Regions from separate parts of the Streptomyces sp. AK02-01A genome, predicted to be linked through region 4. Evidence: riboswitches for the same ligand, from Rfam matches in the RefSeq annotation. Region 4 holds a riboswitch; each other region holds the start of a gene.

What was found. A riboswitch is a leader RNA that binds a small molecule or an ion and turns the genes downstream of it on or off. The one in region 4 is predicted to bind cobalamin.
Region 1: linked by a shared signal. The riboswitch ahead of PV679_RS15590 (ribonucleoside-diphosphate reductase subunit alpha) and the one ahead of cobN (cobaltochelatase subunit CobN) in region 4 are both predicted to bind cobalamin.
Region 2: linked by a shared signal. The riboswitch ahead of PV679_RS12790 (cobalamin biosynthesis protein) and the one ahead of cobN (cobaltochelatase subunit CobN) in region 4 are both predicted to bind cobalamin.
Region 3: linked by a shared signal. The riboswitch ahead of PV679_RS00495 (ABC transporter substrate-binding protein) and the one ahead of cobN (cobaltochelatase subunit CobN) in region 4 are both predicted to bind cobalamin.

What each region holds. Positions count from the first base shown of each region.
Region 1 is NZ_JARBAE010000014.1:5,385-10,777, reverse strand. Features, by position in the region: gene PV679_RS15605 (DUF3311 domain-containing protein) at 58-312, shown strand; gene mctP (monocarboxylate uptake permease MctP) at 309-1,928, shown strand; cobalamin riboswitch at 2,242-2,384, shown strand; gene PV679_RS15590 (ribonucleoside-diphosphate reductase subunit alpha) at 2,527-4,965, shown strand; gene PV679_RS15585 (ribonucleotide-diphosphate reductase subunit beta) at 4,956-5,393, shown strand, end outside.
Region 2 is NZ_JARBAE010000010.1:47,127-52,519, forward strand. Features, by position in the region: gene PV679_RS12780 (inorganic phosphate transporter) at 107-1,342, shown strand; gene PV679_RS12785 (hypothetical protein) at 1,440-1,667, shown strand; cobalamin riboswitch at 1,818-1,951, shown strand; gene PV679_RS12790 (cobalamin biosynthesis protein) at 1,987-2,997, shown strand; gene PV679_RS12795 (cobyric acid synthase) at 2,994-4,592, shown strand; gene PV679_RS12800 (putative cobaltochelatase) at 4,681-5,393, shown strand, end outside.
Region 3 is NZ_JARBAE010000001.1:118,861-124,253, forward strand. Features, by position in the region: gene PV679_RS00485 (amino acid permease) at 1-1,131, shown strand, start outside; gene PV679_RS00490 (M67 family metallopeptidase) at 1,257-1,670, shown strand; cobalamin riboswitch at 1,660-1,792, shown strand; gene PV679_RS00495 (ABC transporter substrate-binding protein) at 1,841-2,842, shown strand; gene PV679_RS00500 (iron ABC transporter permease) at 2,849-3,889, shown strand; gene PV679_RS00505 (ABC transporter ATP-binding protein) at 3,886-4,680, shown strand; gene PV679_RS00510 (putative leader peptide) at 4,747-4,863, shown strand; gene PV679_RS00515 (MoaD/ThiS family protein) at 4,964-5,266, shown strand; gene PV679_RS00520 (cysteine synthase) at 5,266-5,393, shown strand, end outside.
Region 4 is NZ_JARBAE010000008.1:45,449-50,841, reverse strand. Features, by position in the region: gene cobN (cobaltochelatase subunit CobN) at 1-2,762, opposite strand, end outside; cobalamin riboswitch at 2,797-2,946, opposite strand; gene cobG (precorrin-3B synthase) at 3,020-4,378, shown strand; gene PV679_RS10845 (precorrin-8X methylmutase) at 4,399-5,025, shown strand; gene PV679_RS10840 (precorrin-2 C(20)-methyltransferase) at 5,022-5,393, shown strand, end outside.

The sequences.
Region 1 (5,393 bases), on a different contig from region 4:
ACCCCTAGATTACCTGCGCATTACAACAGGCGATCAGTGAGGGGACGGAGCCGCCGTATGTCAGAAGTTCCGGAAGAGAAACCGCCCACCGTCACACCCATGCGAGTGGTCATCGGCCTCTGTCTTCTCGCGCCGTTCGTGGCCATGCTCTGGGTGAGTTCGTACGCGAAGGTCGAGCCGACATTCATCGGTATCCCGTTCTTCTACTGGTACCAGATGGCCTGGGTGCTGATCTCGACCACTCTGACCCTGATCGCCTATCAGCTCTGGCAGCGCGACCAGCGCTCGCGCAAGGGAGGTGCGTCGCGATGAACGGCGGCGTGAACGGCGTGGCACTCGCCGTCTTCATCTTCTTCTTCGTGGCCGTCACCGCCATGGGCTTCCTGGCCGCGCGCTGGCGCAAGGCCGAGAACGAACACAGCCTGGACGAATGGGGCCTGGGCGGACGGTCGTTCGGCACCTGGGTCACCTGGTTCCTGCTCGGCGGCGACCTCTATACGGCGTACACCTTCGTCGCCGTTCCCGCCGCGATCTACGCGGCGGGCGCGTCCGGCTTCTTCGCCGTGCCGTACACCATTCTCGTCTACCCGCTGATCTTCACCTTCCTGCCGCGTCTCTGGTCGGTGTCGCACAAGCACGGGTATGTGACCACATCGGACTTCGTACGCGGCCGGTTCGGCTCGAAGGGTCTCTCGCTGGCGGTCGCCGTCACCGGAATCCTCGCCACGATGCCGTACATCGCGCTTCAGCTCGTCGGGATCCAGGCGGTGCTGGACGTGATGGGTGTCGGCGGCGGAGAGGACACCAACTGGTTCATCAAGGACCTGCCGCTGCTGATCGCCTTCGGTGTGCTCGCCGCGTACACCTACTCCTCGGGACTGCGGGCGCCGGCCCTGATCGCGTTCGTGAAGGACACCCTGATCTACATCGTGATCGCGGTGGCCATCATCTACATCCCGATCAAGCTCGGCGGTTTCGACGACATCTTCCAGGCGGCCGGCGACAAGTACACGGCGGCCAAGGCAGGCGGCGTGGTGCCTCCCGCGGCCGGACAGTGGACATACGCCACGCTCGCGCTCGGCTCGGCCCTCGCGCTGTTCATGTATCCGCACTCCATCACGGCCACGCTCTCCAGCCGCAGCCGTGAGGTGATCCGGCGCAACACCACGATCCTGCCGCTGTACTCACTGATGCTGGGCCTGCTGGCCCTGCTCGGATTCATGGCGATCGCCGCCGGGATCAAGGTGGACAACGGCCAGCTCGCCATCCCTCAGCTCTTCGAGACGATGTTCCCGGACTGGTTCGCGGGCGTGGCCTTCGCGGCGATCGGCATCGGCGCGCTGGTGCCGGCCGCCATCATGTCGATCGCGGCGGCGAATCTCTTCACCCGCAATATCTACCGGGACTTCATCAAGCCGGACGCGACACCGGCGCAGGAGACCAAGGTGTCGAAGCTGGTCTCGCTGCTGGTGAAGGTCGGCGCGCTGGTCTTCGTGCTGAGCATGGACAAGACCGTCGCGATCAACTTCCAGCTCCTGGGCGGGATCTGGATCCTCCAGACGATGCCCGCGCTGGTCGGCGGGCTGTTCACCCGCTGGTTCCACCGCTGGGCGCTGCTCGCCGGCTGGGCGGTCGGCATGGTGTACGGCACGGCCGCGGCCTATGGCGTCGCCAGCCCCACCCAGGCGCACTTCGGCGGGTCTTCCAAGGAGATCCCCGGGCTCGGAGAGATCGGCTACATCGGCCTCACGGCGTTTGTGCTCAATGTGGTGACCACGGTCGTGCTGACATTCGTCCTGCGGGCGTTCAAGGCGCCGGAAGGCATCGACGAGACCAGTCCCTCCGACTACACGGCCGACGCCGGAGACCGCGGCGTGCAGGTCGAACTGCCGCCCGCCACGGCGGCCGACCCGGATCCGGTGCACTGACCGGACCCTGCCGACACAGCGCTGTCCGAGACAGCTCTGTCCGACTACAGCTCTGTCCGATACTTGGGGCCTTCGGGCCGGACGGGCCGCCGGAACACCTCCGGCGGCCCGTCCGCCGTTCAGCGCACCCACTCCTTGAGCTGCTCGGTCTCCAGCGTGATCCCCACCGGCTCGGGAAGCGTGACCTGCTTGCCGAACGGAACGGTACGCGCGGACGGATGCGGGTCAGCCCCTCGTGCCGACGACGATAGCGGAGCCGACCGACACCCGACGGTAAGAGCGCCGGGACACAAGATGTGGGGGGTGCTTTCCGAGCAAGGCCCCACATGTATGCTCGTGCTCGCTGTCGACACAGGGGAATCCGGTGCGAATCCGGAACTGTCCCGCAACGGTGTGCTGTGGTGTGCTTTGTCATACCCGCGAGTCCGACCACCTGCCGACGGTGCGTCCGGCTCGACCGAACCGGACGCCGAGACGTCCGGGCCCCGAGGCTGGGCCGGTGGACGCCGCACACGGTGCTGCCCCGAGCGGGTCGTACGGTGGTGCGCGCCTCCGCTTTCCCGCCGACGGCCCAGAGCCGAGCGAGGGAGAGCACCACGTGACCATCGCGCCAGCCGATCCGGCCTCAGGCACCTACGAGATCACCGCGCGGGCGGCCGACGGACCGGGCACCGCACTGCTGCGGACCCTGACGGAGCTGACCGCCGATCTGCCCGACACCGACCCCGGCAGAGTCGCCGCCGCCGCGCTGCGGGGCCGCAACGCCCGGTCGGACGAGGCGGAGCTGCGCGGCCTCGCCACCGAGGCCGCGGCGGGACTGATCTCCGAGGACCCCGCCTACTCCCGCCTCGCCGCCCGGCTGCTGGCCCGCGCCATCGCCGACGAGGCGGCGGGCCAGGGCGCCGTGTCGTTCTCCGCGTCCGTCGCCGTCGGCCATCGCGAGGGCCTGATCGCCGACCGGACCGCCGGTTTCGTGACGCTGAACGCGGCCCGCCTCGACGGGCTGATCGACCCGGCAGCCGACGACCGTTTCGGCTACTTCGGCCTGCGGACGCTCTACAGCCGCTATCTGCTCCGCCACCCGATCACCCGTCAGGTGATCGAGACACCGCAGCACTTCATGCTCCGGGTCGCCTCCGGCCTCGCCGAGGAGGCCGCGCCCGGTTCCGCCGCGGCCGCCCACGCGCTGGACGAGGTCGCCGCGCTCTACGGCCTGATGAGCCGGCTGGACTACCTGCCGTCGTCGCCGACGCTCTTCAACTCCGGCACGCGTCATCCGCAGATGTCCTCCTGCTACCTGCTGGACTCTCCGCTGGACGAGCTGGACTCGATCTACGACCGGTACCACCAGGTGGCCCGGCTCTCGAAGCACGCCGGCGGCATCGGCATCCCGTACTCCCGTGTCCGCTCGCGCGGTTCGCTGATCCGCGGCACCAACGGCCACTCCAACGGCATCGTCCCGTTCCTGCGGACCCTCGACTCCTCGGTCGCCGCCGTCAATCAGGGCGGCCGGCGCAAAGGCGCGGCCTGTGTCTATCTGGAGACCTGGCACGCGGACCTGGAGGAGTTCCTGGAGCTGCGCGACAACACCGGTGAGGAGGCCAGGCGTACGCACAATCTGAATCTCGCGCACTGGATCCCGGACGAGTTCATGCGGCGGGTCGAGGCGGACGGCGACTGGTCGCTGTTCTCGCCCGTCGATGTGCCCGAGCTGGTCGACCTGTGGGGCGACGACTTCGACGCGGCGTACCGGAAGGCCGAGGCGGACGGCCTGGCCCGGAAGACGCTTCCGGCCCGCGAGCTGTACGGCCGGATGATGCGCACCCTCGCTCAGACCGGCAACGGCTGGATGACCTTCAAGGACGCGTCGAACCGTACGGCCAACCAGACCGCCGAGCCCGGCTCGGTCGTGCACTCCTCCAATCTCTGCACGGAGATCCTGGAGGTCACGGACGACGGCGAGACGGCCGTCTGTAATCTCGGCTCGGTCAATCTCGGCGCGTTCGTGCTCTCCTCGGGCGAGCTCGACTGGACGCGGCTGGACGAGACCGTCCGTACCGCCGTGACCTTCCTCGACCGGGTCGTGGACATCAACTTCTATCCGACCGAGCAGGCCGGCCGCTCCAACGCCAAGTGGCGCCCGGTGGGCCTCGGTGTGATGGGCCTCCAGGACGTCTTCTTCAAGAAGCGGCTGCCCTTCGACTCCGCCGAGGCCGCCGCTCTCTCCACCCGGATCGCCGAGCGGATCATGCTCGCCGCGTACGAGGCCTCCTGCGACCTCGCCGAACGCGACGGTCCGCTGCCCGCCTGGTCCCGGACGCGCGCCGCACGCGGCGTACTGCACCCGGACCACTACGACGTGGAGCTGAACTGGCCGGAGCGCTGGGCGGCGCTGCGCGCCCGGGTCGCGACCACCGGGATGCGCAACTCCCTGCTGCTGGCCATCGCGCCGACGGCGACCATCGCCTCGATCGCGGGCGTCTACGAGTGCATCGAGCCGCAGGTCTCCAACCTCTTCAAGCGCGAGACGCTCTCCGGCGAGTTCCTCCAGGTCAACTCCTATCTGGTGACGGAGCTGAAGCGGCTCGGTGTCTGGGACGCGCAGACGCGCGAGGCGCTGCGCGAGTCCAATGGCTCGGTGGCCGGTTTCACCTGGGTCCCGGCGGAGGTCCGTGAGCTGTACCGGACGGCGTGGGAGATCCCGCAGCGCGGACTGATCGACATGGCGGCGGCGCGTACGCCGTTCCTCGACCAGAGCCAGTCGCTGAATCTGTTCCTGGAGACGCCGACCATCGGAAAGCTCAGCTCGATGTACGCGTACGCCTGGAAGAAGGGCCTCAAGACGACGTACTACCTGCGTTCGCGCCCGGCGACCCGGATCGCGCGCGCGGCGGGCGGCGGCGCGGCGGTCACGGCCGCCTCCTCCGGCCCGGCGCCGGCGGCCGTCCCCGCTCAGCAGCCCGGCCCGATGGCGCCCGACGCCGACGCCATCGCCTGCTCCCTGGAAAACCCCGAGTCCTGCGAGGCATGTCAGTGATGAGTTCCGACGACAAGAACACCAAGAACCTGCTCGACCCGGGATTCGAGCTGACGCTGCGGCCAATGCGTTATCCGGACTTCTACGAGCGCTACCGCGACGCGATCAAGAACACCTGGACGGTGGAGGAGGTCGATCTCCACTCGGACGTCGCCGACCTCGCCAAGCTCTCTCCTGGTGAGCAGCACATGATCGGCCGACTGGTCGCGTTCTTCGCGACCGGCGACTCGATCGTGGCGAACAACCTGGTACTGACGCTCTACAAGCACATCAACTCTCCCGAGGCGCGGCTCTATCTGTCCCGCCAGCTCTTCGAGGAGGCCGTACACGTCCAGTTCTATCTGACGCTGCTGGACACCTATCTGCCCGATCCCGAGGACCGCGCGGCGGCCTTCGACGCGGTGGAGAACATCCCGTCGATCCGCGAG
Region 2 (5,393 bases), on a different contig from region 4:
ATCTCCTCACACGAGGGCACCGCGAAGCCTTATCCAGTTCATCTTCCGTTCACTCTGATTCCATACGTTCACCGCGGCCACCGACGTCAAACGATTGCCTGGGTAAATGGAACACATCACGCTGCTGCTCGCGATCGTGATCGTGACGGCTCTCGTGTTCGATTTCACGAACGGTTTCCACGACACCGCCAACGCGATGGCGACGACCATCTCGACCGGCGCACTGAAGCCCAAGATCGCGGTGGCCATGTCCGCCGTACTGAATCTCGTCGGCGCGTTCCTGTCCGTGGAAGTCGCCAAGACCATCTCCGGCGGGCTCATCAACGAACAGGGCATCCAGACCGAAGTGATCTTCGCGGCGCTCGTCGGCGCCATTCTCTGGAATCTCTTCACCTGGCTGCTCGGCCTGCCGTCCAGTTCCTCCCACGCACTCTTCGGCGGCCTGATCGGCGCCACGCTGATGTCGGCCGGCGCGTCGGGCGTCAACGGTGGTGTGGTCATCACCAAGGTCCTGATTCCGGCGCTCGCCGCTCCCGTCGTCGCCGGCCTCGCGGCCCTGCTCGCGACCCGGCTGACCTATCTGATCGGCAGCCGCACGGACGAGAAGGCCACCGCCAAGGGCTACCGCGCCGGACAGATCGCCTCCGCGGGGCTCGTCTCCCTCGCCCATGGCACCAATGACGCGCAGAAGACCATGGGTGTCATCACTCTCGCACTGGTCACCGGCGGCGTCCTCGCTCCCGGTTCCAATCCGCCGCTGTGGGTCATCGTCTCCGCCGGCACCGCGATCGCGCTCGGTACGTATCTCGGTGGCTGGCGCATCATCCGCACCATGGGCACCGGCCTCACCGAGCTCCGGCCGCAGCAGGGCTTCGCCGCCCAGACCAGTGCCGCGACCGTCATTCTGGCCTCCTCCCACCTGGGCTTCTCGCTCTCCACGACGCAGTCCTGCTCCGGCGCCGTGATGGGCGCGGGGCTCGGCCGCAAGGGCGGCGTGGTCCGCTGGTCCACCGCCACCCGGATGTTCATCGCCTGGGGTCTGACCCTGCCGTCCGCCGGGCTGGTCGCCGCCGGAGCCGAGTTCCTGACCGGCCAGGGCGCCTGGGGTGTGACGGTGGTCGCCGTGCTGCTCGTCGCGGTCTCCGGAGCGATCTGGCTCGCCTCGCGCCGGCAGCCGGTCGACCACACGAACGTCACCGCTGCCGAGCCGGCGGACGTCATGACGGCCGCCATGGCCGCCGTCACCCCGCCGCACACGACCGGCGTCGCGCCGGACCTCTCGACCACCATTCCGTCCCCCGCGGTCGACTCCGGCGAGCCGGCGCGAACCGCCACGGTGTAGGAGGCCGCGCGAACAGGCGGGGCGGCGCGTGCCGGGCTCGCCTCTCGCCCCGCTCCTTCTTCCACCTCACTCATTCGCGCGATCTCCAAGGAGCAGCATGCACATCGACTGGACGGCGCTCGGCTCCGTCTTCGGCGTCAGCCTCGCGGCCACGATCGGACTCGTGGGCCTGTTCACACTCGGCGTCGTGGGGCTCGCCAAGCAGCCGCCGGCGCCCGCTGCGGGTTCCGGCGGAGCCGCGGCGGCGGTCCGCGCGGGCGCTTATGTCTGCTTCGCGCTGTGCGGCGCGGCCGTCGCGTACGGGATTCATCTGATCGTCGTCTGAGCGGCCACGGACTCCTCCGGCACCGGCCGGTCCAGGCGCACTTCGGGTGCGCCGGGACCGGCTCTGCCGTGTCTCCGGCGCGCCGGCGCGCCATGTGCGTCTCGGCACACTGTCCCGTCGCAGGTCAGCGATGAGTTGACGGGTGTTTGGGCCGCGTGGTGGACTGCCGGGGCCATTTACGGAGGCAGAAGAGGAAGCCGGTGCGAATCCGGCGCGGTCCCGCCACTGTCACTGGGAGCCTGGTCTCCCGGGAGCCAGGAACTCTCGCCGCCGCAACACGTCGAGCCGGGGCGCGGACCCTGAGTGAGGACACTTCTTCATGCCTGGCCGCGGTTCAGCCGCCGGACGGATCTTCGCGTACGGCGCGACCGCCGGCCTCCTGGGTGACCGGCTGTTCGGCGATCCGCGCCGTGGACACCCGGTCGCCGCGTTCGGCCGGGCGGCGACGGCCGTCGAGCGGGTCCTGTGGCATGACCACCGCGGCTGGGGCGCGCTGCACACCGCGGTCTGTGTCGGCGGCGCCGCCGGTGCCGCGGCGCTCGCCGCGCGGGGCGTACGGGACCGTCGCGCCGCCTCCGTGGCGCTGACCGCCGCCGCCACCTGGGCCGTCGTCGGCGGCACCTCGCTGGGACGGGAGGCGCGGGCCATCGGCGGCGCGCTCGCCGCCGGAGACATCGGACTGGCCCGGGAGCGGCTTCCACGGCTGTGCGGGCGCGACCCGGAGGCACTGGACGCTCAGCAGATCGCGCGCGCCGTCGTGGAGTCCGTCGCCGAGAACACCTCGGACGCCGTCGTCGGCGCGCTGGTGTGGGGAGCGGTCGCGGGCGTGCCCGGTCTTGTGGCGTTCCGGGCGGTGAACACGCTGGACGCGATGGTGGGTCACAAGTCCGCCGTGCACCGCCGCTTCGGCTGGGCCTCGGCGCGCCTCGACGATGTCGCCGGCTGGCCCGGGGCCCGGCTGACCGCCGCGCTGGCCGTGCCTGCGGGCGGCGACCCGCGTGGAGCCGTGCGCGCGCTGCGGCGCGACGCCGGCCGGCATCCGAGTCCCAACGCGGGCCCGGTGGAGGCGTCGTTCGCGGGCGCGCTGGGCGTACGCCTCGGCGGGACGCTGGCGTACGCCGGCCGGATCGAGCACCGGCCGGTGCTCAACGGCGAGGGACGGCCCGTCGAGGTCGCGGACATCGAGCGGGCGGTGCGTCTGTCGCGCCGGGTGAACACGCTGGCGCTGGCGGCCTGTGTCGCGGGCCGTTTCGCGTACGGCGCGATACGCCGGACGCGCGCCGCTTCCGGCACGGGCGCGGCAACGGCTTCCGGAAAGGGACAGGGATGAGCCGGAACGGGCTCGGTGGCGGGCTGCTGGTGGCCGGGACCACCTCGGACGCCGGAAAGAGCGTCGTCACGGCGGGGATCTGCCGGTGGCTGGTACGCCGGGGGATGAAGGTGGCGCCCTTCAAGGGGCAGAACATGTCGCTGAACTCGTTCGTGACCCGCGAAGGCGCGGAGATCGGCCGGGCGCAGGCGATGCAGGCGCAGGCCGCCCGGGTGGAGCCGACCGCGCTGATGAACCCGGTGCTGCTGAAACCGGGCGGTGACCGCAGCAGCCAGGTGGTGCTGATGGGCCGTCCGGTCGGCGAGATGAGCGCCCGGGGGTTCTTCGGATCCGGCGGGGCCTCCGGCTCCGCCGCGTCGTCTGCCGGGAGCACACCGCACGGCGGCGGACGGGAAGCGCTGCTGGGGACGGTCCTTGAGTGCCTGGAAGAGCTGCGGCGCACCCATGACGCCGTGATCTGCGAGGGAGCGGGCAGTCCGGCCGAGATCAATCTGCGCCGTACCGACATCGTGAACATGGGCGTGGCGCGGGCCGCGCGGCTGCCGGTGGTCGTGGTCGGGGACATCGACCGCGGCGGGGTCTTCGCCTCGTTCTTCGGGACGACCGCGCTGCTGAGCCCGGAGGACCAGGCGCTGGTCGCGGGCTACCTCGTGAACAAGTTCCGCGGTGATGTGTCCCTGCTGGAACCGGGTCTGGAGATGCTCCGCGGTCTGACCGGGCGGGCCACGCTGGGCGTGCTGCCGTACCGGCACGGCCTCGGGATCGACGAGGAGGACGGACTGCGGGTCTCACTGCGCGGCGGCGCCCGCGAGTCCCGGGTTTCCGCTCCGTACGGCGAGGACGTGCTGCGGGTCGCGGTCCCCGCCGTGCCGCTGATGTCCAACTTCACCGATGTGGACGCGCTGGCGGCGGAGCCCGGGGTCGTGGTGCGGTTCGTGGACCGGGCCGAGGAACTCGCCGACGCCGATCTGGTGGTCCTGCCCGGCACTCGCGGCACGGTGCGGGCCCTGGCCTGGCTGCGTGAGCGCGGGCTGGCCGACGCGATCGTCCGGCGGGCCGCCGAGGGCCGTCCCGTGCTCGGGATCTGCGGCGGCTACCAGATCCTGGGCGAGCGCATAGACGACGACGTCGAGTCACGGGCGGGCAGCGTGCCCGGTCTTGGGCTGCTGCCCGTGCGGATCCGCTTCGACCGGGAGAAGACCCTGGCCAGACCGTCGGGCGTGGCGCTCGGCGAGGCCGTCGAGGGATACGAGATCCATCATGGCGTCGCGGACGTCCGGGGCGGCGAGACGTTCTTCTCGGACAGGCAGGGGCGGCCGGTGGACGGCTGCCGGTCAGGGGCCGTCCAGGGCACGCACTGGCACGGGGCGCTGGAGAGCGACGCGTTCCGGCGGCGCTTCCTGACCGAGGTGGCGCGGGCGGCGGGACGGCGGTTCGTCCCGGCGCCGGACACACGCTTCGGCACGCTCCGCGAGGAACAGCTCGACCTGCTCGGCGATCTCGTCGAGGAGCACGCGGACACGGACGCGCTGCTGCGGCTGATCGAGGAAGGGGCGCCGGCGGGCCTGCCCTTCGTACCGCCGGGAGCGCCATGATCACCAGCTTTCGCGGGGACGCCCCTGTGTGTTCCCGCCGTCGTATCCGTGCCGCCGGACGCCGGCCACTCGAAGGAGCGATCAGCATATGAGCACACCCTTTCCGTTCACCGCCGTCGTGGGGATGGACGATCTGCGGCTGGCCCTGCTGCTCAACGCGGTCAGTCCGGCGGTCGGCGGTGTCCTGGTCCGCGGTGAGAAGGGCACGGCGAAGAGCACCGCGGTGCGGGCGCTCTCGGCGCTGATGCCCGAGGTGGCGACCGTCGCGGGCTGCCGGTACAGCTGCGACCCGGCCGCGCCGGACCCCGCGTGCCCGGACGGGCCGCACGAGAGCGCGCCCGGGACGTCCCGGCCGGCCAGGATGGTGGAGCTGCCCGTCGGCGCGTCCGAGGACCGGCTGGTCGGCGCGCTGGACATCGAACGGGCGCTCTCGGAAGGTGTGAAGGCGTTCGAGCCCGGACTGCTCGCCGACGCGCACCGGGGCGTGCTCTATGTCGACGAGGTCAACCTCCTCCATGACCACCTGGTCGACCTGCTGCTGGACGCGGCCGCCATGGGTGCCTCGTACGTCGAGCGCGAGGGCGTCTCCGTACGGCACGCGGCGCGCTTCCTTCTCGTCGGCACGATGAATCCGGAAGAGGGCGAGCTGCGGCCGCAGTTGCTCGACCGGTTCGGGCTCACCGTGGAGGTCGCGGCCTCGCGCGAGCCCGGTCAGCGGGTGGAGGTCGTACGGCGGCGGCTCGCGTACGACGCCGACCCGGCGGGCTTCGCCGCGCGATGGGCCGGCGAGGAGAGCGCCCT
Region 3 (5,393 bases), on a different contig from region 4:
ACGGGCTGGACGTACTGGCTGATGTGGGTCGTCACCGGCATGGCGGAGCTGACCGCCGCCGCGATCTACATCCACTTCTGGTTTCCGCCGATCCCGCAGTGGGTCAGCGCGCTGGTCTTCCTGGTGGTGCTCTTCGGCGTCAACCTGATCTCGGTGAAGATCTTCGGCGAGGTCGAGTTCTGGTTCTCGATGATCAAGGTCACCGCGATCATCGGCATGATCGTGATCGGTCTCGGAGTGCTCACTCTCGGCTTCTCCGACGCCGGTGACACCGCCGCGCCCGCCAACCTCTGGTCGCACGGCGGCGTCTTCCCGAACGGCATCGGCTCCAGCCTGATGACCCTCCAGGGCGTCATGTTCGCCTATCTCGCCGTCGAACTGGTCGGCGTCACCGCGGGCGAGTCCGAGAATCCGGAGAAGACCCTGCCCAAGGCCATCAACACGCTGCCCTGGCGCATCATCGTCTTCTATGTCGGCGCGCTGTCCGTCATCCTCGCGGTCGTCAGGTGGACCGAGTTCTCGGCCGGCAACAGCCCGTTCGTGCACGCCTTCGAGAAGATGGGCATTCCGCTCGCCGCGGGCATCGTCAACTTCGTCGTACTGACCGCCGCGCTCTCCTCCTGCAACTCCGGGATGTACTCCACCGGCCGGATGCTGCGCGACCTCGCCGCCAACAGCGAGGCGCCCAGGGCCTTCGGCAAGCTCAACTCCCGGAAGACACCGGCGCTCGGCATCACCGTCTCCGTCGCGCTGATGGGCATCGGCGTGGTCCTCAACTACGTCGTCCCGGAGAAGGCGTTCGGCTATGTCACCTCGGTGGCCACCGCGGCCGGTATCTGGACCTGGATGATGATTCTGGTCAGCCATATCCGCTACCGCCGCGGCGTGGACGCGGGCCGGCTGCCGGCCTCGTCCTTTCCCGCGCCGGGCGGCGCGGTGTTCAGCTGGGTCGCGGTGGCCTTCCTGGCCCTGGTCACCTGTCTGATCGCCTACGACAAGGACGCGCGGGTCTGTCTGTATGTGGCGGCGGTCTGGGCGCTGGGCCTGGCGGCCGGCTGGCAGTACCTGAAGCGGCGCGATCCGCGGATCACCGAGCGCGGCACGCCGGAGTACGCCTCCGCCAGGGACTGACCGCGCGCTCCGACGGCCCTCGGATCACTTCCCGGGGGCCGTCGCACCGTCCGAGGCACCGCCGTCGGCATCCGGCCCGCTCACCGTACGGTCGGCCGCCGGTCCGGCCCGTTTATATTTCCACCATGCTCACCATCACCCAGGCCCTGCACGACCAGATCGTCGCGCACGCGCGAGCCGACCATCCCGACGAGGCCTGCGGCGTGGTCGCGGGACCGGCCGGGACCGGCCGGCCGGAGCGCTTCATCCCCATGCTGAACGCCGCGCGCTCGCCCACCTTCTACGAGTTCGACTCGGCGGACCTGCTGAAGCTCTACCGGGACATGGACGACCGCGACGAAGAGCCGGTGATCATCTACCACTCGCACACCGCGACCGAGGCCTATCCGTCCCGTACGGACATCAGCTACGCCAACGAGCCGGGCGCCCACTACGTGCTGGTCTCCACGGCCGACACCGACGAGGCCGGCCCCTTCCAGTTCCGCTCGTACCGGATCGTTGAGGGCGAGGTCACCGAGGAGGACGTCGAGATCGTCTGACACACTGGGCGCCGAACCGAGGCGGCAGGACCCAGGAAGCCGGTGCGAAACCGGCGCGGTCCCGCCACTGTGACCAAGCCCAGCTTGGCAGCCAGGAACTGACCTGCCGCCCTTCTCCCACCAGCCAGGGGACGCGGAAATCCCCCGGAGGAGGCCCAGTCGTGTCAGCCATGTCCCGGCGCCGCCGTGCGCTCGCGCCCGCCCTCATATCCGCCGTACTGCTGCCGCTCACGCTCACCGCGTGCGGCGCCTCCACGGACGCGGACGGCGGGAAGCCCGCAGCCGCCGAGGCCGCTCCCGGCTTTCCGTACACCGTCACCAACTGCGGCGTGAAAACCACCTATCAGGCGCCGCCGAAGCGCGTGGTCACCATGAACCAGCACGTCACGGAGATCATGCTGGCGCTCGGGCTCCAGAAGTCGCTGGCCGGAACCGCCTATCTGGACGACAGGATCCTGCCCGCCTACGAGAAGGCGTACCGCGGCGTCCCTGTCCTCGCCAAGGAGTATCCCTCCAAGGAGAAGCTGCTCGCCGCCAACCCGGACTTCGTCTACGGCGGCTACGCCAGCGCCTTCGACGCCAAGGACGGCCGTGGCCGCGACGACCTCAGGGCCTCCGGCATCAACACCCGGCTCAATCTGGAGAACTGCGTCCCGGGCCGGACATCCATGGACGACGTCTACCGCGAGGTCGAGGAGGCCGGACGCACCTTCGGCGTCTCCGGCCGCGCCGAGAAGTGGATCGCGCGGGCCCGTACCACCGTCGCCGCCACCGGGACACGGCTGAAGGGCGTCGAGCCGCTCTCCGTCTTCGTCTACGACAGCGGTGACAAGACCGCCTTCACCGCGGGCGGCAAGGGCATCGGCAACGAACTGATCGAACGGGCCGGCGGCCGCAATGTCTTCGCCGGCCTCGACAAGTCCTTCGGCGACGCCACCTGGGAGCAGGTCGTCGCCCGCAAGCCCGAGGTCATCGTCATCTACGACTACGGCTCCACCACCGTCGCGCAGAAGAAGAAGCGGCTGCTGGACGATCCCGTCCTCAAGGACGTACCGGCGATCAGGAACCAGCGGTTCGCGGTCATGCCGCTCTCCGACGTCGTCCTCGGCGTACGCGCTCCGGACGCCATCGGACGGCTCGCCGCCCAGCTCCACCCGGAGACGGCGAAGTAAGCCGCCGTGAGCCGCGAGACACCGCCCGGCCACGGGCGGCTCCGCTACACCCTGCTGCTGACCTGCCTCGCCGTGGCCCTCGTGGCCGCCGTCGTGGCGGGCCTGGCCCTCGGCTCCGTACGGATCCCGCCCGGTCAGGTGATCACCGCTCTCACCGGCGGCGCGGAGCCGGGACCGTTCCGCACCATCGTGCTCGACGTACGGCTGCCGAGGGTGCTGCTCGGCGCGATCGTCGGCGCCGGGCTGGCCGTCGTGGGCACCGTCCTCCAGGCGCTCGTGCGCAACCGGCTCGCCGACCCGTTTCTCCTCGGCATCTCCTCCGGAGCCTCCACCGGCGCCGTGCTGGTCCTCGTCCTTGGCATCGGCGGCGGAGTGACCACCACCGTCGCCATGCCCGCCGCCGCCTTCGCCGGCTCGCTGGTCGCGCTGGCGCTGGTGTACGCGCTGGCCCGGCGCGGCTCCACGATGACCGGTGGCCGGCTCGTCCTCGCCGGAGTCGCCGTCTCGTACATCCTCTCGGCGCTCACCACGCTCGTGCTGGTCGTCTCCGCGCGGCCGGAACACTTCCAGGAGGCGCTCTACTGGACGCTGGGCGGCCTCGGCAGCGCCCGCTGGTCCACGCTGATCCTGCCCGCCGTCGTCCTCACCGCCGGGATCGGCCTGCTGATGGCACTGGCCAGACCGCTCGATCTGCTGCTGGTGGGCGAGGAGGGCGCGACCGTCCTCGGACTGGACACCGGGCGCTTCCGGGCCGCCGTCTTCGTACTCGCCTCCCTGGTCACCGGCGTGATGGTGGCCACCAGCGGCGCCGTCGGCTTCATCGGACTGCTTGTGCCGCACGCCGCGCGGATGGCCGTCGGCGCGACTCATCGCGTCCTGCTGCCGGTGGCGGCGCTGGGCGGAGCCGTCGTGCTGGTGATCGCCGATCTCGCGGCCCGTACCGTCGCCGCTCCGCAGGACATCCCCGTCGGCGTGCTCACCGCTCTCACCGGCGGACCGTTCTTCCTGTGGCTGATGCGCCGCCGTCCGGAAGGAGCGCCCGTATGAACGGCCCGGTCACCGCGGCCAGGCTCCGGATCGAGGGCCTGTCGTACGGGACGGGCGGACGCCGTCTCGTCGACGGCGCCGACCTGACCGCCGCTCCCGGCGAGACCGTCGGCCTCGTCGGTCCCAACGGCAGCGGCAAGACCACGCTGCTCCGCTGTGTGTACGGGACACTGCGTCCCACGCGTGGCCGTGCCCTGCTCGACGGCGACGACCTGCACACCATGACTCCCAAGGCGAGAGCGCGACGCGTCGCCACCGTCCCGCAGGACGGCCGGACGGACTTCGAGCTGACCGTCCGGGAAGTCGTCGCGATGGGCCGCTCTCCGCACAAACGCTTCTGGGAGCCCGACACGGCCGCCGACGAGGCCCTCGCCGCGGCGGCCCTCGAACGCGTCGGCATCGCCGCGCTCGCCGGACGCGCCTTCCCGTCGCTGTCCGGCGGCGAACGCCAGCGCGCGCTGGTCGCCCGCGCACTCGTCCAGCGGCCGTCCCTGCTCGTCCTCGACGAGCCGACCAACCACCTCGACATCCGCTACCAGCTCGACGTACTCAGCCTCGTCAGAGGATCGGGAACGACCAATCTGCTGGCCCTGCACGATCTGAATCTCGCCGCCTACTACTGCGACCGGATCTATGTCCTCCAGGCCGGCCGGATCGTCGCCTCCGGCACACCGCGCGAGGTCCTCACCGCCGAGCTGCTCCAGACCGTCTACGGAGTGAAGGCCGAGGTCAGCACGCATCCGGTGACCGGCGCCACCACGATCGTCTATCTGCCGCCGTCCGCCTGCTGAACACCAGCCGTCCGCCGTGCGAGATCACATGCGGGGCCGCGGACCGGGAATCGATACGATGACCGCATGGTTTTCCACGACGTGAGCGACAAGACGCCGAGCGGCCCGCTGCTCGTCGCGCGGCTGCACGTCGACCTGTGCCGTCTCGCCAGTGCCATCTGTCCCGACAGCGCCGCCGGCTGAACGCCGGTCCCGAGCGGGGCCTTCCGCATTCGCACCACCCCCTCGCGCGGGGGCCCGAGCCGCGCGCCCGTCACGCCATCTCCCGACAGGAGCCCACGCCATGGCCATCGAGGTCCGCATCCCGACCATCCTCCGCACCTACACCGACGGCGCCAAGGCGGTCGAGGGTACCGGTGACACGCTCTCCGAGCTCTTCGCCGACCTCGAAACGCGCCACGCCGGCATCCGGGAGCGGCTGGTCGACCCGGCCGCCGGCAACCAGCTCCGCCGCTTTGTGAACGTCTACCTCAACGACGAGGACGTCCGCTTCCTCGATGGCGTCTCCACCAAGCTGGCCGACGGCGACAGCGTCACCATCCTTCCGGCCGTGGCCGGCGGCGCTCTCGACATCCACTCGTCCTGATGCGGTACGACTCCCCGCTGGCGGCGGTCGGCAACACGCCACTGGTCCGGCTGCCGAGGCTGTCGCCGTCGGACGAGGTCCGGATCTGGGCCAAGCTGGAGGACCGCAATCCGACCGGCTCGGTCAA
Region 4 (5,393 bases):
GCGTGCGGGAACGCGTCCCGGAAGAAGCCGCTGATGCGCAGCGTCACATCGATACGGGGACGGCCGAGTTCGGCCGGGGACATCGCTTCGAGTCCGGTGACCCGCCGGGAGGCGTCGTCCCAGACCGGCCGGACGCCGAGCAGCGCGAGCGCCTCCGCGATGTCGTCGCCGGAGGTGCGCATGGCGCTCGTGCCCCACAGGGACAGCCCGACGGAGGTCGGCCAGTCGCCGTTGTCGCCTCGGTAGCGCTCCAGCAGGGAGTCGGCGAGGGCCTGGCCGGTCTCCCAGGCGAGCCGGGACGGGACGGCCTTGGGATCGACGGAGTAGAAGTTGCGGCCGGTCGGCAGGACATTGACCAGGCCGCGCAGCGGCGAGCCGGACGGGCCGGCCGGGACGAATCCGCCGCTCAGCGCGTGCAGGACGTGTTCGATCTCGGCGGTGGTGCCGGCGAGACGCGGGACGACCTCGGTGGCCGCGAAGTCGAGGATGTCCGCGACGGCCGGTGCGTGGCCGGTGGCGGCCTCCGGCACGGCGGCCGGATCCCAGTCCGCGTCCTCCATGGCCTGGACGAGTGCGCGCGCCCGCTCCTCCGCCTCGTCGGCGGTGGTGCGCGTGGCGGCGGACTCGTCGAGGCCGAGGGCCTCGCGCAGACCGGGAAGGGACGAGGTGCCGCCCCAGATCTGCCGGGCGCGCAGGATGGCCAGGACCAGATTGACCCGGGCTTCGCCGGTGGGCGCGCCGCCCAGCACGTGCAGACCGTCGCGGATCTGCGCGTCCTTGATCTCGCAGAGCCAGCCGTCGAGATGGAGGATGAATTCGTCGAAGCCCTCGTCCTCGGGCCGGTCGGCCACACCGAGGTCGTGGTCGAGCTTGGCGGCCTGGATCAGCGTCCAGATCTGGGCGCGGATCGCGGGCAGTTTCGCCGGGTCCATGGACGCGATCGAGGCGTGCTCGTCGAGGAGCTGCTCCAGCCGCGCGATGTCGCCGTACGACTCGGCGCGCGCCATCGGCGGCACCAGGTGGTCGACCAGCGTGGCATGGACGCGGCGCTTGGCCTGCGTGCCCTCGCCCGGATCGTTGACCAGGAACGGATAGATCAGCGGCAGATCACCGAGGGCCGCGTCGGGTCCGCAGGAGGCGGAGAGACCGGCGTTCTTGCCGGGCAGCCACTCCAGGTTGCCGTGCTTGCCGAGGTGGATCATGGCGTCGGCGCCGAAGCCGCCGTCCTCCTGGGACGCCTGGATCCAGCGGTAGGCGGCCAGATAGTGGTGCGAGGGCGGCAGATCGGGATCGTGGTAGATCGCGATGGGATTCTCGCCGAAGCCGCGCGGCGGCTGGATCAGGATCAGCAGATTGCCGCGCCGCAGCGCGGCGAGCACGATGTCGCCCTCCGGATTCCGGCTCCGGTCCACGAACATCTCACCGGGCGGCGGACCCCAGTGGTGCTCGACGGATTCCCGCAGGTCGGCCGGGAGCTGTCCGTACCACCGCCGGTAGTCGGCGGCCGGGATCCGGACCGGGTTGCGCGCGAGCTGCTCCTCGGTGAGCCAGTCCTGGTCGTGGCCGCCGGCCTCGATGAGGGCGTAGATCAGCTCGTCGCCGTCGCCGGACTCCAGGCCCGGCACCTCTTCGTCGCCGAAGTCGTAGTCCGCGCCGCGCAGTTCGCGCAGGAGCGCGACGGCGCTCGCGGGAGTGTCGAGACCGACGGCGTTGCCGATCCGGGAGTGCTTGGTCGGATAGGCGGAGAGCACCAGGGCGAGACGCTTGTCCTGATTCAGAATGTGGCGCAGGCGCCCGTGCCGTACGGCGATCCCGGCGACGCGCGCCGAGCGCTCGGCGTCGGCGACATACGCGGGCAGGCCGTCCTCGTCGATCTCCTTGAAGGAGAACGGCACGGTGATCAGGCGGCCGTCGAACTCCGGCACGGCGACCTGCGACGCGGAGTCCAGCGGTGACAGCCCTTCGTCGCTCTCCTCCCAGGCGGCGCGGCTGCTGGTGAGGCAGAGGGCCTGGAGGATCGGCACGTCGAGCGCGGCCAGCGCGCCGGCGTCCCAGGACTCGTCGTCGCCGCCGGCGGACGCCTCGGCGGGCCGGGTGCCACCGGCGGCGAGCACGGTGGTGACGATGGCGTCGGCACCGCTCAGCGCGTCGAGCAGATCGGGCTCGGGAGCGCGCAGCGAGGCGACGAAGATCGGCACGGCACGGCCGCCCGCCTCCTCGATGGCCTCGCTCAGGGTGTCGATGAAGGCGGTGTTGCCGCTCAGATGGTGGGCGCGGTAGTAGAGCACGGCGATGACCGGCCGGCTGCCGAGGGCGTCCAGGGTCTCCACCCGGCGGTGGACCCGGCCCCAGGACGGCGCGGGCGCCGGCGGCTCGAAGCCGTGACCGGTCAGCAGGACGGTGTCGGAGAGGAACCGGGCGAGCTGTTCCAGATTGGCCGGACCGCCGTGGGCGAGATAGGCGTGCGCCTCGGCGGCGATGCCGATGGGCACCGTGGAGGCTTCCATGAGCTGGGCGTCCGGGGCCTGTTCACCGGTGAGGACCACGACAGGGCGGTCTCCGGCGAGCAGCAGATCGATCCCGTCCTGCCAGGCGCGCAGCCCGCCGAGGAGCCGTACGACGACAAGATCGGCGCCGTCCAGCAGCGCGGGCAGCTCGTCGAGCGCGAGCCGGGCCGGGTTGGCGTACCGGTACGGGACCGGGCCCTCCGCCGCACGGGCGCTGAGCAGGTCGGTGTCGGACGTCGACAGGAGCAGGATCATGCGGCGTCACGCCTTCCTCGGGGTCCGCGCCCCGGGCGGTGGTGTGGACGGCGGGAGTTCCTGACTCACCCGGCTGCTGCCGGGCTCACAGTGGCGGGACCGCGCCGGATTCTCACCGGGCTTCCTCCCCTGACGCCGTCGCTGGCGGTGACGGGTCTGGCGACCCGCCGTCTGCATAGTAGGTGGTGCAGGTCACGGGCGGGAGGGCGCCCGCACGATGGCCGGAACGGCAGGGGAGGGCGCGCGGGTACGTGGGTATGCTCGCCGCCATGCCGCCCACCTCGCCAACACCCGTGAACCGGGACGAAGCTCCCGTGCGGGAGCGCGGTGACGCCTGCCCGGGCGCGCTTCGGCTGCACACGGCCGACGACGGGCGGCTGGCCCGACTGCGGCTGCCCGGCGGACTTCTGACGCGCCATCAGGCGAGCGTGCTGGCCTCGGCGGCGGAGCGGCTGGGCGACGGGCGTCTGGACATCACGTCACGGGGCAATGTGCAGCTACGCGGGCTGGGCGAGAGCTGCGGCGCGGAGCTGGCGGAGCTGCTCCGCGAGGCCGGTCTGCTCCCTTCGGAACGCCATGAACGCGTACGGAACATCGTCGCCTCGCCGCTGGCCGGACTGGACGGACTTCCCGGCGCGGACGTCCAGTTGTGGACACGGGAGTTGGACACGCTGCTGTGCGCGAGCGAGACCGCGACGGCCCTCTCGGGACGCTTTCTGTTCGCGCTGGACGACGGCCGCGGCGATATGGCGGCGCTCGGCGCGGATGTGACGTTGCTCGCACGGCGGGACGGAACGGCCGCGTTGTATACCGGGACGAACCGGTCGGCCGCGAGGGACTCCGGGCCGCACGCACCGGCCGCTCTGCGCGTGACCGCCGCCGACGCGTCGCGCGCGGCCCTGCTGGCGGCGGAGACCTTCCTCACGGTCGCGGAGGCCAGCGGCTCGGGCGCCTGGCGCGTAAGAGAACTGCCCGCCGGCCAGGGGCTGGACGCGGCGGTGGCCGCGCGACTGACCGGGGCCGGGATCGCGGCGGAGCCTCTCGCGGCGATGCCGCCGCCGTCAGCGGCGGCGCCGCCCGCCGGGCTGGTCCACTCCCCCGACGGGACCGTGGCCGTCTCCGTGTACGCACCGCTGGGACGGCTGAGCGTGGCGCGCTGGCGGACGCTGACGGCCGGCGGCGACGAGCTGCGGGTGACGCCATGGCGCGGAGTGATCGTGCCGGGGCTCGAACCGGCCGCGGCCCGGGGCCTGCTGGCCGGTCTCCGTACGGCCGGGCTGATCACCGACCCGGACTCGTCCTGGTACGGCGTCGGCGCCTGCACCGGCCGGCCGGGCTGCGCCAAGGCACTCTCGGACGTACGGACCGACGCGGCCGGAGCCATGACGGCCGCGCCCGGCGGGCTGCCCGTGTACTGGTCCGGCTGCGCGCGCCGCTGCGGCCGTCCGGAGGGCGACCGGGTGGACGTGGTCGCGACCGGCGAAGGCGGCTACACCATCTCCGTAGTCTCCGTAACAGGAAACCTCCCGGCGGCGCCGCCGCCGAGGACAGCGGCGACGGGACCGGAGCTCGCCGAAGCGGTGGCGACGGCACGCACAACCCCAGTGACGAGATGAGCGAGACCACAGTGTCCACAGTGTTCGACTACGAGAAGGACGGCGCGGCGATATACCGCCAGTCCTTCGCCACGATCCGCGCCGAGGCGGACCTCGCCGGGCTGCCCGCCGATGTCTCGCAGGTCGCGGTGCGGATGATCCACGCCTGCGGGATGGTGGACCTGGTGCGCGACCTCGCCTTCACTCCCGGTGTGGTGGCGCGCGCCCGCGAGGCGCTGCGCGCGGGCGCGCCGATCCTGTGCGATGTCGCCATGGTCGCCAGCGGTGTCACGCGCAAGCGGCTGCCCGCGGGCAACGAGGTCATCTGCACCCTGTCCGACCCTTCGGTGCCGGCGCTCGCCGCCGCGGCGAAGACCACACGCAGCGCCGCCGCGCTCGATCTGTGGCGGGACCGGATGGCGGGCGCGGTGGTGGCCGTCGGCAACGCTCCGACCGCGCTCTTCCGGCTGCTGGAGATGATCGAGGACGGCGCACCGCGGCCGGCGGCCGTCATCGGTGTGCCGGTCGGTTTCGTCGGCGCCGCCGAGTCCAAGGACGCGCTGGCCGGCCACCCCTCCGGGCTTGAGCACCTGGTCGTACGCGGACGGCGCGGCGGAAGCGCCATCGCCGCCGCGGCCATCAACGCGATAGCGAGCGAGGAAGAGTGAACGCGAACACCTCCGCGGCCTCCGGGCCTTCCACCGGGCGGCTGTACGGAGTCGGCCTCGGCCCGGGCGACCCGTCACTGATGACCGTACGCGCCGTGCAGGTCATCGCCGAGGCCGATGTGATCGCGTATCACAGCGCCCGGCACGGCCGGTCCATAGCCCGTTCGATCGCCGCCGGACATCTGCGCCCGGACCATATCGAGGAGGCGCTGGTCTATCCGGTCACCACCGGGACCACCGGCCATCCGGGCGGATACCGGGGCGCGATGGAGGACTTCTACGCCGAGTCGGCCGACCGGCTCGCCGCGCATCTGGACGCCGGACGCACGGTCGCCGTGATCGCCGAGGGCGATCCGCTCTTCTACGGC